2 regions of the Solibacillus sp. FSL W8-0474 genome follow, and region 2 is predicted to be linked to the other one. Evidence: predicted binding sites of a transcription regulator. Region 2 holds the regulator's gene; the other holds the start of a gene.
What was found. Region 2 encodes NrdR, which represses ribonucleotide reductase genes. Its sites were predicted from a motif close to AACACNATATATNGTGTT; they were not measured.
Positions count from the first base shown of each region.

Region 1: a site for NrdR is predicted at 4,913-4,930, ahead of NYE67_RS12415 (vitamin B12-dependent ribonucleotide reductase). Genes of this name have one in related genera too.

Region 1 covers NZ_JBBOQJ010000001.1:2,461,925-2,469,834, forward strand. The annotation lists gene NYE67_RS12400 (hypothetical protein) at 1-115, opposite strand, end outside; gene trhO (oxygen-dependent tRNA uridine(34) hydroxylase TrhO) at 245-1,186, opposite strand; gene NYE67_RS12410 (YqjF family protein) at 1,412-2,170, shown strand; gene NYE67_RS12415 (vitamin B12-dependent ribonucleotide reductase) at 2,283-4,853, opposite strand; gene NYE67_RS12420 (lipoate--protein ligase family protein) at 5,105-5,938, opposite strand; gene NYE67_RS12425 (rhodanese-like domain-containing protein) at 6,038-6,421, shown strand; gene gcvPB (aminomethyl-transferring glycine dehydrogenase subunit GcvPB) at 6,551-7,910, opposite strand, start outside.
Region 2 covers NZ_JBBOQJ010000001.1:2,822,230-2,830,139, reverse strand. The annotation lists gene polA (DNA polymerase I) at 169-2,799, shown strand; gene mutM (bifunctional DNA-formamidopyrimidine glycosylase/DNA-(apurinic or apyrimidinic site) lyase) at 2,812-3,684, shown strand; gene coaE (dephospho-CoA kinase) at 3,697-4,293, shown strand; gene NYE67_RS14275 (glyceraldehyde-3-phosphate dehydrogenase) at 4,477-5,496, shown strand; gene nrdR (transcriptional regulator NrdR) at 5,772-6,239, shown strand; gene NYE67_RS14265 (replication initiation and membrane attachment family protein) at 6,259-7,623, shown strand; gene dnaI (primosomal protein DnaI) at 7,626-7,910, shown strand, end outside.

The sequences.
Region 1 (7,910 bases), 360 kb from region 2:
TATTTCCATCTTCATTATCCAAACGGGACATTGTATTTTCTTCATTTGTACAGCCCGCCACTATAAGTGTAGTCAAAAAACATCTGAACAGTAGCGAATATTTCTTGTTGCCCAATAAAGATCCCCCTTCCTTTTTTCCCCCAATAAATTACGATATTCTAATGTACTAGAAAGTTTACCTAAATACACAAAAAAGGTAAGCCATGTAATAGCTTACCTTTCTATTATTATGATGGGTGGTTTTTTATGCTTCCAGTAAAGCAATTGCTTCTTCAACTTGTTGCTCAGATAGCACATTACGTACAATATAGCGGTTACGTTCATGTTTCGTACACTCTATTGTACAGCCGCCTAAATGCTTCGCTTCGTTTTCTTCTGATGCTAAAACTTGCTTGTTGCATTCAGGATTTGCACAGTTAATATAGCGCTCACATGGTGTACCATCGAAATGATCACGACCAACTACGACATGCTCTACCTGGTTGATCGGCACTGTTAAACGCTCATCGAATACATACATTTGGCCGTCCCAAAGTTGACCTTTTGTTGCTGGGTCTTTACTGTATGTTGCGACACCACCATGTAATTGACCAACATCCCCAAATCCTTCACGCTTCATCCAGCCGGAGAATTTTTCGCAGCGGATACCGCCAGTACAGTAAGTTAATACGTTCTTACCTTCAAATAGTTCACGGTTTTCCCGTACCCATTGCGGTGTATCACGGAAATTCTGTACTTCTGGTCGAATCGCGCCACGGAAATGGCCAACATCATATTCATATGTGTTGCGCACATCTAAAACAACCGTATTCTCATCTTGCAGTTCCTTCATAAATTGCTCAGGGGATAAATAACGGCCTGTCAATTCATGTGGATTAACATCTTCCTCTAAGCCTAAGTTAACAAGCTCTGGTCGAGGACGGACATGCATTTTTTTGAACGCATGACTTTCTACCGCATCAATTTTAAATACGATACCTTCAAATAAAGGATCTGACTTCATCTTTTCCATGTAGGCTTCTGTTTGCTCAATTGTTCCAGAAACTGTCCCGTTAATGCCTTCATTAGCGACTAAAATACGTCCCTTTAAACCGATTTCTTTACAGAAAGCTAAATGCTCCGCTGAGAATACTGCCGGATCTTCAATTGTTGTATAATGATAATATAATAATACTTGATAATTCATGTTTTCCACCTATCATTCATATATTTGCAGGATATACCTGATAGTTTAAAACTACCTTACAATGATAAGGTATTGCACAATCATTTCCTATCAGTATTTAGACTGATATTTTAGGACAATTTTCCCTTTTTGACCTTTTTCTAAAGGAATAGAATAATAATGATATATTTATATATAAACAATATATGGCAAAGGAAGTGAGATGCATTGGAAGAAAGGTTATTAATGAATAAAAACAAATGGGATGACAGTCACCGTCCGTGGGCTTTGCCGAATTTACCATGGGGGATGAAGCAGACATGGAGCGATCTTTTGTTTGCCCATTACCCGATTAAATATGAAATGTTACGAAAAATAGTACCAAAAGAGCTGGAACTGGATTCATATGAAGGTACTTATTGGATAGGAGTTGTTCCTTTTCTTATGTCAGGGGTTAGACTTAGGGGATTGCCGCCAGTACCTGGAACAAACCGCTTTCCGGAACTCAATGTACGGACATATGTGACAATGGACGGAAAACCCGGTATCTACTTTTTTAGTCTAGATGCAGACAATTGGCCGGCTGTAAAAGGAGCCCGAACATTTTTCCATTTGCCGTATTGGTATTCTAAGATGAAAATTATCAATCGTGGCTCATCCATACAATTTGAAAGTAAAAGACGCCATGACTTGGAAATTGAATTTGCTTGTAGCTATAGACCAATTTCAGATCCCTATTTAGCAGCAAAGGGTTCTTTTGACGAATGGATGTCGGAACGTTATTGCTTCTATACTTTAAATTTGTTCGGTACTCCAGTCCGCTGCGATATTTTGCATAGACCATGGATCTTACAAAAAGCTAAAGCCGAAATTACGATAAATACGATACTATCAAAGCAAGGCATTGAAGTGGAAAATACAGTTCCTATCGTCCACTTCGCAAAAAGGATTGACGTGCGTGCCTGGCCATTAGTACACCATGCTACGAATCGGTTAAGGATTTAGTGACAGATGAATCTAAGGCTATATGTTATTGCCAACAAAAAAATCATCCCTCCCCTAATAAACTCTTAGGGGAGGGATGATTTTAATTTATTTCAAATTCACTTGGAAAAATTTACAGTCCGCATTTCAGCTGTGCGCCACAGTTTGTACATGTGTTGCAACCGCCCATTTCCTCTACCGTACCTTGACGGCAAACAGGACATGTATTACCTACTTCCGAACCGATTGTTACGTCAGTATCTGTTAATGGTTTAATCGTATCCACTAACACAACTTGACGTTTTACTTGGTCTTCCATTTGTTTGAACTCTTCAAACTCTAATTGCTCATCTGAATTTGCCTCTTCAGCTTTTAAAGTTAATACTTGTGTATCACGGGAACCGTCAACATACACCGTACCACCTTTTGCACCGCCGCGGTATAGACGCTCGTACACTTGTTGTACTTGCTCTACTCCATAGCCTTTTGGTGCATTTACTGTTTTCGAAATCGATGAATCAATCCAGTTTTGAATAATACATTGAACATCTGCATGAGCTTCAGCAGAAAGCTCCATTGAAGATTTGAACCAGTTTGGTAAGTTATTTTCATCCACACCTGGGTTCGCATCTAAATATTCTTTTACGATTTCGGCTTTTACTTCAATAAACTTCCCTAAACGACCTGAACGGTAGTAAGTAAAGCTGAAGTAAGGTTCAAGCCCTGTTGCAACTCCGACCATTGTACCAGTCGATCCAGTTGGTGCAACCGTCAATAAATGCGAGTTACGAATACCGTTTGCCACAATATTTTCGCGAATATGCTGTGGCATTTTTTTCATGAAGCCTGTGTTAATAAATGCTTCACGTAAACGCGCTGTTTCTGCTTCTGTTTGTCCTTCTAGGAACGGGAAGCTTCCGCGCTCTGTTGCTAATTCAATTGACTGCTCATAAGCTGCAACCGCAATTGTTTTGAAGATTTGATCAACAAGTGCATTGCCTTCTTCAGAACCATATTCTTTTTCGCAATAGATTAGTAAATCCGCAAGCCCCATAACACCAAGACCTACACGACGTTCACCAAGTGCTTGCTTTTTATTTTCGTCAAGGAAGTAAGGTGTTGCATCAATTACGTTATCTTGCATACGTACGCCAACTTTTACTGTTTCACGTAACGCCTCAAAATCAACTGTTTTTGATTCCTTATTTGCAAACTTCGCTAAGTTTACTGCAGCTAAGTTACAAACGGAATATGGTGCTAATGGTTGCTCACCACAAGGGTTTGTCGCAACAACTTGCTGACCGTATGCTTTAGCGTTCGTCATGTCGTTTGCGTTATCAATGAAGAAAATCCCTGGTTCTGCAGCATATGTTGCACAAATATTAATCAAATTCCAAAGTTCTTTTGCTTTAATTGTACGGTATGTGCGCACTGGGTACCCAAGCTTTTCCCATTCGCGAACATCGCCAACTTCATGCCATTTTTCATTGTAATCTTTCATTTGCTCTGGCGTGTAGTTTGCTACATCCGGGAAGCGCAGTGGAAATTCTCCGTCATTTTCTACTGCTTCCATAAATTCTTTAGTTAATGTTACCGAAATATTCGCGCCCGTTAAGAAGTCTGCATTATGGACTGAATACGTTCCGCCATCACGTAGTTTCGTTTCAGCGTCACGGATAATCGCTTCATTAAATCCACCAAAACCTTCAATATTTTTATAGTTCACAATACCTTGATACATCGCATCTTCCTGCTGTGATAAAGGCTTGAATTTTAATTTTTCTTTTGCTAGACGAATAATCGATTCATCATCGGTATTCTCGATTAAATAACGTAGAATACGAGGGTTTTGCATTTTTGAAATGATAAACTCTACGATATCTGGGTGCCAGTCTGCTAACATAATCATTTGAGCACCACGGCGAGAACCACCTTGCTCAACAAGATGTGTCAGCTTGGCAATATCATCAAGCCAGCTCACAGAACCACTTGATTTACCGTTTACACCGCGCGCTAATGTGTTACGTGGACGGAGCGTTGAACCGTTTGTACCAACACCGCCACCACGGCTCATAATTTCCATTACTTGCTTACGGTGGTCACTGATTCCTTCACGAGAGTCTGCCACAAATGGCATTACATAACAGTTGAAGAATGTTACTTCAGTTTCCGAACCTGCTCCATAAATTACACGGCCTGCTGGAATAAAGTTCATTGATACAAGCTGTTCGTAAAATTTTTCGAACCATTCTTTTCGCTTTTCTTCAGTTTTTTCTACAGATGCTAAGCCTGTTGCATTTCGCTTTGCAATCTGCTCATAGAAAATTTCCAAAGGCTTTTCAATAATATCTAAAGAGCGCTCAATTATTCCTGTTGTCTGCTCTTCTCCCTCTAGTACGTGGCGATAATCCTCTTCAATTTCAATAAGTGCACTCTTCTTATCGAGATCAATTGATTTGATAATACCTAGTCCACGTGCCGGGAATTTTGGATCCTGCTTTACTGTCAGTACAACAAAATCTCCTGCTTTTAATGTTTTCTTTTCTGTATCCTTAAAAGAATACCGGTCAATCATGACAAGACGCGACACACCTTTATGCGTAATATGCATATCTGGTGTAATCGGATGAACTTGAGGAAATTGCTTAATATCCTGATTTAACTGATTGAATGGGATGGATTGTTCTAAAACACTTACCACCATGCAAGCCCCCTTTGAACGCTATTTAATAATGTTAACATTCCCAACAAAAACGAGAATCAAACACCATATCTTGTGTTTGATTCATTAGGACTATCCCATATGTTGAGTTATATATAATTCCTTAAAAAAGATTACACCAAATATTTATTTCAATCAAGGGTTGATTTTTTTTAGTTTATGTTAAATCCCTGTATATCAACGTTTCGAGTATCAAAATTTTTTTCGTAAAAATAAAAACAAATGTTCGTAATCTATTTTTTGAAATTCCACTCATCGGTTAAATATTTTTTTTGCATTAATTGATCCACATATTGCTGTTGTTTTTCGTTTAATTCATAAGGAATCAATTCAATATTTAGCGCATCTTCAAATCCTTTTGAAAATGCATTTACACATTGCTCAATAGTAAATGGGACATCGACAAACTGATTCATCGCTACGGCCTTTTCAGGTAATTTTTTTCTCATTCTTTCTTTTGCCTCAGCAGAATCGAAATTAAATACCGATAATAACAATTCTTCATTTAAATCCAATAATATTGCACCATGCTGTAATATGACACCTTTTTGACGTGTTTGCGCACTGCCTGCCACTTTTTTTCCTTCTACAACAAGCTCATACCAGCTTGGCGCATCAAAGCAAACTGCACTTTTCGGCTTTTTCAGATCATCCAGTTGCTCCTTCGTTTCAGGTATACTGAAATAGGCGTTTAGCCCTAGCTGACGGAACCCCTGCAATATCCCTTCGCTAATAACACGATATGCTTCTGTTACCGTCTCTGGCATATTTGGATAACTTTCTGATACAATCACGGAATATGTTAGCTCCTGATCATGTAAAACAGCACGTCCACCTGTAGGACGGCGAATAAAACCTAAATTTTGCTTTTGGACTGCTTGTAGATTAATATCTTTATGTACTTGCTGAAAGTAACCGATCGATAAAGTTGCAGGATTCCATTCATAAAATCGAATGACAGGGGGGATTTCTCCTTCACTGTGCCAATCCAGCAAAGCTTCATCTAATGCCATATTAAATGCCGGGTTACATGGACCGGAATTAATAAAATACCATTGTTTTTTCATAATTTCTCGCCTCCAATAATACATTTTAGCAAACTGGCTCGACTAACTCTAGTTCATCTCTTATAATAGAAAGTACAGAAAGAAAGGGGCAATATCGCTGTGACAATTTTATACACGATTCTAGCAATTTTAGTCGTAATCGTTGCTTACGTAGTAATCAATTCAATGCGATTGAAAAAAGCGGTAACAAATTTAACGCAAGAACAATTTATTGAAGGTTATCGTAAAGCACAATTAATCGATTTACGCGAACCGAAAGAATTCGAAGCAGGCCATATTTTAGGCGCTCGAAACATTCCTATGACGCAATTCAACACACGTCATAAAGAAATACGTCCTGACCTGCCTGTATACCTTTACTGCCAAAATTCCGGCCGTAGTGCACGAGCAGCGCTATCTTTAAAGAAAAAGGGTTATAGCCAGCTTTATCAATTGCAAGGTGGATTTAAAACTTGGACAGGTAAAGTAAAATCAAAAAACTAATCTTAAAGGCTCTCTAATTCATTAGAGGGCTTTTAATTTTGAGTTTCTACTATATATAAAGTGAATTGTAAGAAGTCTAACTTCTCCATTAGAAAAAGGGTCAGAATATCTCTGACCCTTTTGGTAATATTAAGACACTGTTACTTGTTCTTGTTTTTTATAACGTAATACTGGCGTTCTTGCAGCACGTGTCTCGTCTAGACGGTTAACAACTGTCGTATGAGGGGCTTCCTGAACTAACGCAGGATTATCTATTGTTTCTTGTGCGATTTGAATCATTGCATCACAGAATGCATCTAAAGTTTCCTTCGATTCTGTTTCAGTCGGTTCAATCATAATTCCCTCTTCAACATTTAATGGGAAGTACACTGTTGGTGGATGATATCCGAAATCAAGCAGGCGTTTTGCAATATCCAGTGTTCGTACGCCTAATTTCTTCTGGCGACGCCCCGATAAAACGAACTCATGCTTACAATGACGGTTATAAGGTAAATCAAAATGCTCTTCTAAACGGCGCATCATGTAGTTTGCGTTTAGTACAGCATATTCTGTTACAGCCTTTAAGCCATCTGGTCCCATTGATCGGATATACGTATATGCACGGACATTAATGCCGAAGTTTCCGTAGTAAGGTTTCACACGACCGATTGATTGTGGACGGTTGTAATCGAAGTGGTATGTACCATCTTCTTTTTTCACTAATACTGGTTTTGGCAAGAATGGAATTAAATCCGCTTTTACCCCTACTGGACCTGAACCCGGACCACCACCACCGTGTGGACCTGTAAATGTTTTGTGTAAGTTTAAGTGAACACAGTCAAAGCCCATGTCGCCAGGACGTGCTTTACTCATAACGGCATTTAGGTTTGCGCCATCATAGTAAACTTTTCCGCCAACACCGTGAACGATATTCGCCATCTCAATAATATTCTCTTCGAATAAGCCTAATGTGTTCGGGTTTGTCAGCATAAGCGCTGCTGTATCAGGACCGACAACACGTCGTAAATCTTCAAGATCAACTAAGCCATCTTCACCTGATTTGATTGTGATTGTTTCAAAACCTGCAACTGTAGCAGAAGCCGGGTTTGTACCGTGAGCTGAGTCCGGTACGATTACTTTGTTACGGTGCCCTTCTCCATTTGCCTCATGGAATGCACGGATCATCATTAATGCTGTCCATTCACCATGTGCGCCTGCTGCCGGCTGTAATGTTACTTCATCCATACCTGTAATTTCCTGAAGGGATGTTTGCAGGTCATATAATAATTCCATTGCACCTTGTACTGTTGACTCATCTTGTAGTGGGTGAACATTGGCAAAACCAGCATAGCGTGCAACTGTTTCATTGATTTTCGGATTGTATTTCATCGTACAAGAACCAAGTGGGTAGAAGCCTGAATCCACACCATGGTTACGACGGGAAAGTGCTGTATAGTGACGCATAATATCTAATTCAGAAACCTCAGGTAGCTCAGCTGCTTCTTGACGT
Region 2 (7,910 bases):
GAACACACGCCAGAAGTTAATGCCTCTGGGTGGAGCAACAGATTCGGCAAAGAGTGTTTAAAAGAAAATCAGGTTAAAAGCGTCGGGTGACTGATCCGTATCCTGTGAACCTGACCCGAAACCGGGCATAATCACCCCGAGGTGAAATTGATTAATGGAGGAACGCGCATGACAAAACAAAAATTACTTTTACTAGATGGAAACTCATTGGCTTATCGTGCTTTTTTTGCATTGCCGCTGCTGACAAATGACAGTGGGATTCATACAAATGCTACTTACGGATTTACAACGATGCTGCAAAAAATTATCGGTGAGGAAAATCCGACACAAATGCTTGTTGCGTTCGATGCCGGGAAAACGACTTTTCGTCATGAATCGTTCGGTGAATATAAAGGTGGACGTCAAAAAACTCCGCCAGAGCTTTCCGAACAATTCCCCTATATTCGTAAGCTGATTGATGCATACAACATTAAACGCTATGAACTGGAAATGTACGAAGCAGATGATATTATCGGAACATTAGCGAAACAGGCTGCCGGAAAAGGTATAGAAGTTATCGTTGTTTCGGGAGACAAAGATTTAACGCAGCTAGCAACAGAAGATGTCACAGTCTATATAACTCGTAAAGGGATTACCGATATCGAAAAATATACACCGGCACATATTGAAGAAAAGTATGGACTGACACCGGAGCAAATTATCGATATGAAAGGGCTTATGGGCGATCAATCGGATAATATTCCGGGAGTTCCGGGCGTTGGTGAAAAGACAGCGATTAAATTATTGAAGGAACACGGTACAATTGAAAAACTATATGAAGCGATGGATTCATTGAAAGCATCGAAAATGAAGGAAAAGCTGGTAGATAATGAAGAAATGGCACACTTATCAAAAAAGCTTGCGACAATTCATACAGATGCACCGCTAACAATTTCACTGGATGATTTAGCTTATTCAGGTCCGGATGAGGAATCACTTCTTAATGTATGGCAAGAGCTTGGGTTTAAATCTTTAATCGAAAAGAGCGATTTTGAAGCAGTAGAAACTGAACAAGCTGAATTAGTATTTGAAAATGTGCAGTCTATTAAAGCTGACATGTTAAAAGATACGATGGCAATTCATCTGGAGTTGGAAAATGAACATTACCATAGCTGTAATGCCCTCGGTTTAGCCTTGACAGACGGGGAACGCACGGTATATACAGCGATTGATAATGTAGTGGATAATGCAGATTTAAAAGCATGGATCCAAGATGAAACAAAGAAAAAATATATGGTAGACAGTAAAGCGACACAAGCAATGCTCCATCGTTTAGGGATTGAGCTAAAAGGTGTGGAGTTCGATTTATTGTTAGCTTCGTACATTTTAAAGCCGTCGATTTCAGGTGATGATGTTGCAACACTTGCAAAAGAATTCGGTTATCAGGATGTACAATCCAATGAAGCGATTTACGGAAAAGGGGCAAAGTGGATTGTTCCGGGGGCAGATCATGTAGCAGAACATGTAAGCCGAAAAGCAGTAGCAGTATGGAAGCTGCAGCCAGTTTTAGAGCAAACACTTAAAGAAAATGAACAGTTTGAATTATATAAAGAGCTGGAGCTGCCGCTTGCACATATTTTAGGGAAAATGGAGAGCGAAGGGATAACAGTCAATATCGATACATTGCGTCAAATGGGTGATGAACTGAAGACAAAGCTCGAAGTAATGGAAGTGACAATTTATGAACTGGCAGGCGAGAAATTCAATATTAATTCACCGAAACAGCTTGGTGTCATTTTATTTGATAAACTAGGCTTACCTGTCATTAAAAAGACGAAAACAGGTTATTCGACAGCAGCCGATGTACTGGAAAAACTGCAGTCCGAGCATGATATTGTAAAGCATATTCTGGAATACCGAACACTCGCGAAACTTAAGTCAACTTATATTGAAGGGTTGATTAAAGAGGTACATGAAGCGGATTCCAAAGTGCATACTCGCTTCCAACAAGCATTAACATCAACGGGACGATTAAGCTCAACAAACCCGAACTTACAAAACATCCCGATTCGTTTGGAAGAAGGACGCAAAATTCGAAAGGCATTTGTTCCTGCAAAAAAAGATTGGATTCTGTTTGCTGCAGACTATTCTCAAATCGAGCTGCGCGTATTAGCACATATGTGCGGTGATGATGCGCTTGTAGAAGCATTCCAGCAAGGAATGGATATCCATACACGTACGGCAATGGATGTGTTTAATCTTGAAAATCCAGATGAAGTGACAAGCTTAATGCGTCGCACAGCAAAAGCTGTAAACTTTGGTATTGTATATGGAATCAGTGATTATGGCTTATCACAAAGCCTTGATATTACACGTAAAGAGGCGGCAATTTTTATCGAAAACTACTTGCAAAGCTTCCCGGGTGTAAAAAACTATATGGATACAAGTATTGAAGAGGCCAAGAAAGCCGGCTTTGTTACAACGATTTTAAATCGCCGCCGCTACTTGCCGGACATCACAAGCTCGAACTTCAATTTAAGAAGTTTTGCGGAGCGTACGGCGATGAACACGCCGATTCAAGGAAGTGCAGCGGATATTATTAAAAAAGCAATGATTGACATGGATGCACGCCTTGAACAAGAAGGGCTGCAGACGAAGCTGTTGTTACAAGTACACGATGAGCTTATTTTTGAAGCACCAAAAGAAGAAATTGAAATTTTAGAACGTATCGTACCTGAAGTTATGGAAAATGCAATTAAGTTAAGTGTGCCGTTAAAAGTTGAGTTTTCATATGGTCCTACATGGTACGATGCGAAATAAGGAGTACCAGTTATGCCGGAATTACCAGAAGTAGAAGGGGTCGTACGTGATTTACGACCAATAGTAGAAGGGAAAACGATTGTTTCAGTCTCTTTATCGGATGTCGTGTATACATCGCATGAAGAAGGGAAACAGGCGATTGTAAAAAATGCGAAGCCTTCACAGTTTGAACTAGTAGTACGGGACATGATAATCGATAAATTGGAGCGCAGGTCAAAATATATATTCTTTCATCTCAAGAAAAGTGATGAACGTTTTATTTTAGTAAATCATTTAGGGATGAGTGGTGCCTGGTTTGTTGTTAATGATGTGCTGGAGATTGCGGAAGAAAAATTTCGGAAGCATATTCATGCAGTATTCACTTTAGCAAGTGGAGAATTACTTGTCTATGCAGATATTCGCCGTTTTGGTGAATTACGCTTTATAAAAGAACTAGCAGACCATCCACCTTTACTGAAAATGGCACCGGAGCCTTTTGATGAAAGCGCATGTGATTTTTTCCTAACGCAAAGTGAAAAGCCGAAATTTGCGAAAAAGGCAATTAAAGAAGTCATTATGGACGGTCAAGTTATCTCAGGCTGCGGGAATATATATGCAACTGAAGCTTTATTTAAATTATTCATTCATCCTGGCCGTGTGACAAGTGACTTAAATAGAGAGAAAAAAATGGAGCTCTTTCAAGTGATTTGTGATGTACTTCAGGAAAGCATCGACTCAGGCGGCTCTACAATATCTGACTATCGGAGTATTAACGGTGGGGCAGGTACGATGCAGCATCGCTTAAAAATGTACGGAAAAAAACAATGTGTAATATGTGAAGCAAATACAGAATCCATCGTTATCGGGGGAAGGACGTCAACATATTGTCCTCAATGTCAAAAGTAAAGGGGAATTACTGTGATTATAGGTTTAACAGGAAGTATTGCAAGTGGAAAAAGTACAGTCGCAAAAATGATTCAGTCATATAACTTACCAATTGTTGATGCCGATCAAGTTGCACGACAAGTCGTAGAGCCAGGAAGTCCAACGCTTTTGAAAATCGCAGAAGTATTTGGACAGGATGTCATTTCTGAAGATGGTACAATGAACCGCGCAAAAGTAGGGAATCTTATTTTTCATGATGAAACGAAGCGTCAACAACTAAATGCCATCATTCACCCAGCTATTCGTGAAGAAATGATTCGCCAGCGTGATGAGTTTATTTCCTACGGTGAAAAAAACGTATTTATGGATATTCCATTATTATTCGAAAGCAAGCTCGAGCATTTTGTTGAAAAGATTATCGTAGTTTCTGTAACGGAGGATGTTCAACTAGAACGCTTAATGGAACGAAATGGCTTGACCGAAGAAGAAGCAAAAGCACGTATTGCTACGCAAATTCCTGTTAAAGATAAAGAAGCGCTAGCTGATGTAGTTATTTATAATAATGGCTCTTTGGAAGATACTGCCCTTCAATTGCAAAATGTTTTATTTGAATGGAATGTTTTGAAATAAAATAATGCCTTGCCCGTTTTTGTTTGAAGTGGGTTAAGGCATTTATTTTTAGGGTATGTATTATCTGAAAATAACAACTTTTTTTATGTGCGTTAAATATGTTCACCTTTTTAGAATATGTGTTATACTAATCAACGAATAAATAAAACGAATGAATCGTACTTTTAGGAGGATTTAAATAATATGACAGTTTCTATTGCAATTAATGGTTTTGGCCGCATTGGTCGTATGGTATTCCGACAAGCGATGATGCGCGGTGATGTTAATATCGTAGCAGTAAATGCAAGTTACCCATCTGAAACGTTAGCACATTTAATTAAGTATGACACAAATCATGGTGTATTCCCAGGTACTGTTGAAGCGGTTGAAGGTGCATTAATCGTAAACGGTAAACGTGTTGAGCTAGTTAGTGAACGCGATCCTTTAAAATTACCATGGGCTGAAATGGGTGTAGATATTGTTATTGAAGCTACTGGTAAATTCAATGACCGTGAAAACGCTGCAAAGCATATAGAAGCTGGCGCGAAAAAAGTTATTTTAACAGCTCCAGGTAAAAATGAAGATATTACAGTAGTGTTAGGTGTAAACGATGATAAATTAGATTTATCAAAACACGATGTCATTTCAAATGCTTCTTGTACTACAAACTGCCTAGCTCCAGTAGCAAAAGTATTAAATGATGAATTTGGTATTGTAAATGGCTTAATGACAACTGTACATGCTTATACAAATGATCAAAATAACATTGATAACCCACATAAAGATTTACGTCGTGCTCGTAACTGTGCATCGTCAATTATTCCAACTTCAACTGGTGCAGCTAAAGCTTTACGCTTAGTGTTGCCAGAATTGGATGGTAAAATTCACGGTATGGCCTTACGTGTACCTACACCAAACGTATCATTGGTGGACTTAGTTGTAGATTTAGAAAAAGATGTAACAGTAGAAGAAGTAAATGCTGCATTTAAAGCAGCTGCTGAAGGCAAAATGAACGGTATTTTAAACTTCTCAATGGAGCCATTAGTATCTTCAGACTACAATACAACAACATATTCTTCTACAGTTGATGGATTAACAACAATTGTTTTAGGTGACCGTAAAGTAAAAGTAATTGCTTGGTATGATAACGAATGGGGTTACTCTGCACGTGTAGTAGACTTAGCAAATAAAATTGCCAAAGAATTAGTAGCGGTTAATGCATAATTTAATTTCTTTTTACGAGTAAAAAGATTGAAAAGTCTTGATTCGAAATTCGGTAAGTGATTCTTTCGGCATGTATAGTGCCGGGATATAACTAAACTATTGCCTTTTGTAGAATATTTATTTTTACAAAAGGCATTTTCTATTGTGTGAAACGATAGGGCACTATATAATTGAATCACTTTCCTTTTGGAAAATTTCGACGCGCATGAAGAACTATTTCACGCGCGTTGTTTTTGTTATAATATAGATAAACTAACATTTAGGAGAAATAAAATATGAGATGTCCAGCTTGTCAATACAACGGTACACGTGTTGTAGATTCAAGACCTGTTGATGATAATAAAGAAATTCGAAGACGTCGTGAATGTGAATCGTGTGCTTTCCGTTTTACGACATTTGAAAAAATAGAAGAAACACCTTTAATTGTTGTGAAAAAGGGTGGCTCGCGTGAAGAATTCAGCCGTGAAAAGGTATTGCGAGGACTAATACGGGCATGTGAGAAGCGACCGGTTGCTTTAGATCAATTGGAAGAGATAGTATTATCAATTGAAAAGGAATTACGTCGACTTGGCAATGCAGAAGTACGCTCGGAAGAAGTGGGTGAAATGGTAATGGATCGTCTTGCAACAGTTGATGAAGTTGCATATGTACGATTTGCATCCGTTTATCGACAATTTAAGGATATTACTGTATTTATCGAGGAATTAAAAGAAATTATGACACGCCAGTCAAGTGACAAATAAGTTTTAGGAGGGGGACAAAATGGTTCACTTTAAAGAAATACAGCCAACAGATCATTTTGAAATAACGCTCCCTCACGCATTATCTACAAATGAACGTCAATTATTAACGCTATTTTATCAGCCCCTAACAGGACCGGAGCCGATAAGTTTATTTTTAACGCTATGGGCGGAAGCTGAAAATCATACACCTCAGCAATATAATCATTATTATTTGATGCATGTATTGTCGATGCCTTTGAAAAAGATTTTTGAAGCGCGAATTGCATTGGAAGCGATTGGTTTAATGCGTACTTGGCGAAAGGATACTGCTAATGAACGTCATTTTATATATGAATTAGTAAGACCACTCGATGCACCGAGCTTTTTTAAAGATCCGCTTTTATCGATGTTCTTATTTAGTAAAATTGGCGAGGGAGCTTATCGAAAATTACGTCAGCGCTTTTTGACTCAGCCAAATAAAGAACAGTATGAAGAGGTTACACGTACATTTATGGATGTGTACCGTCCGATTAATCAAAATCTGCCTCAGGATGAGTTGGAAACAATGACACCGAAGCAAATTGATTATCCATTTTATTATGAGCAATTTGATTTTAAGCTACTGCAGGCTGGCTTATCTGAGCAGTTAATACCGAGTGCTGCATTAACTGTGAAAGCAAAGGAAACAATTGCAAAGCTTGCCTTTTTGTATCATCTCACACCATTGCAAATGCAAAAAGTGGTAATACAAGCATTGGACGAGCAAAATAAACTAACGACAGATCGTTTAAAACGTTGTGCAGCAGATTATTATAAATTGACCGTTTCTACAGAAGCCCCTGTCATGACAAAAGTATTCGAGGGGAAAAGTAATGATACTTTACACGCGGAAAACTTGACGAAAGAACAAGAACTTCTGCATTATTTGGAAACAACACCGCCTGTTCAAGTGTTGCGTGACATCAATAATGGAAAAGAACCAATTCCTTCCTCAATTCAACTTGCAGAAGATTTAGTTGTAAAGTATAGCATGCCTATAGGAGTGGCTAATGTACTGCTCGAATATGTCATGTTATCGACAGATATGAAATTACCGAAAAGCTATGTAGAAAAAATCGCAGATCACTGGAATCGTAAGCAATTGAAGACGGCTAAAGAGGCGATGGATTTAGCTCGTGAAGAACGCGATAAATATACGAAATGGAAACAGGAAAGTTCAGTGGTCAAACAACCGGCTACTTCCCAAAAGAAGCCTTCGTACAATCGTAAAAGTGGACGAGATGAACAAGTTCCTGACTGGTTTTACAAGCGCAATGAGCAGCAGCAACCAGAAAAAGACAGTACAGTGGATTTCGAGCAGGAGCGCCTAAAAATATTACAAAAGCTTGATAGGGCAGGTGAATAACAATAGAACCGATTAATAATCAATTAAATCAAATCAAGAAAAAAATGCCCTCTTTTAAAGAACGTTTTGAAGCGATGCGCAGAGAGACGATCGAACATCCGAAAGTTCAGCAGTTTTTACGTGAACATGAACAGCAAGTGACGAAAGAAATGGTTGAAATTAGTTTACCTAAATTATACGAATTTATTTCACAGTCAACAGGATGTTGCGGAAATGGACATACAGGACAATGTACAAATTTATTGCAAGGTTATCTTCCGAAACTATTTATAACGCATAATGTCATT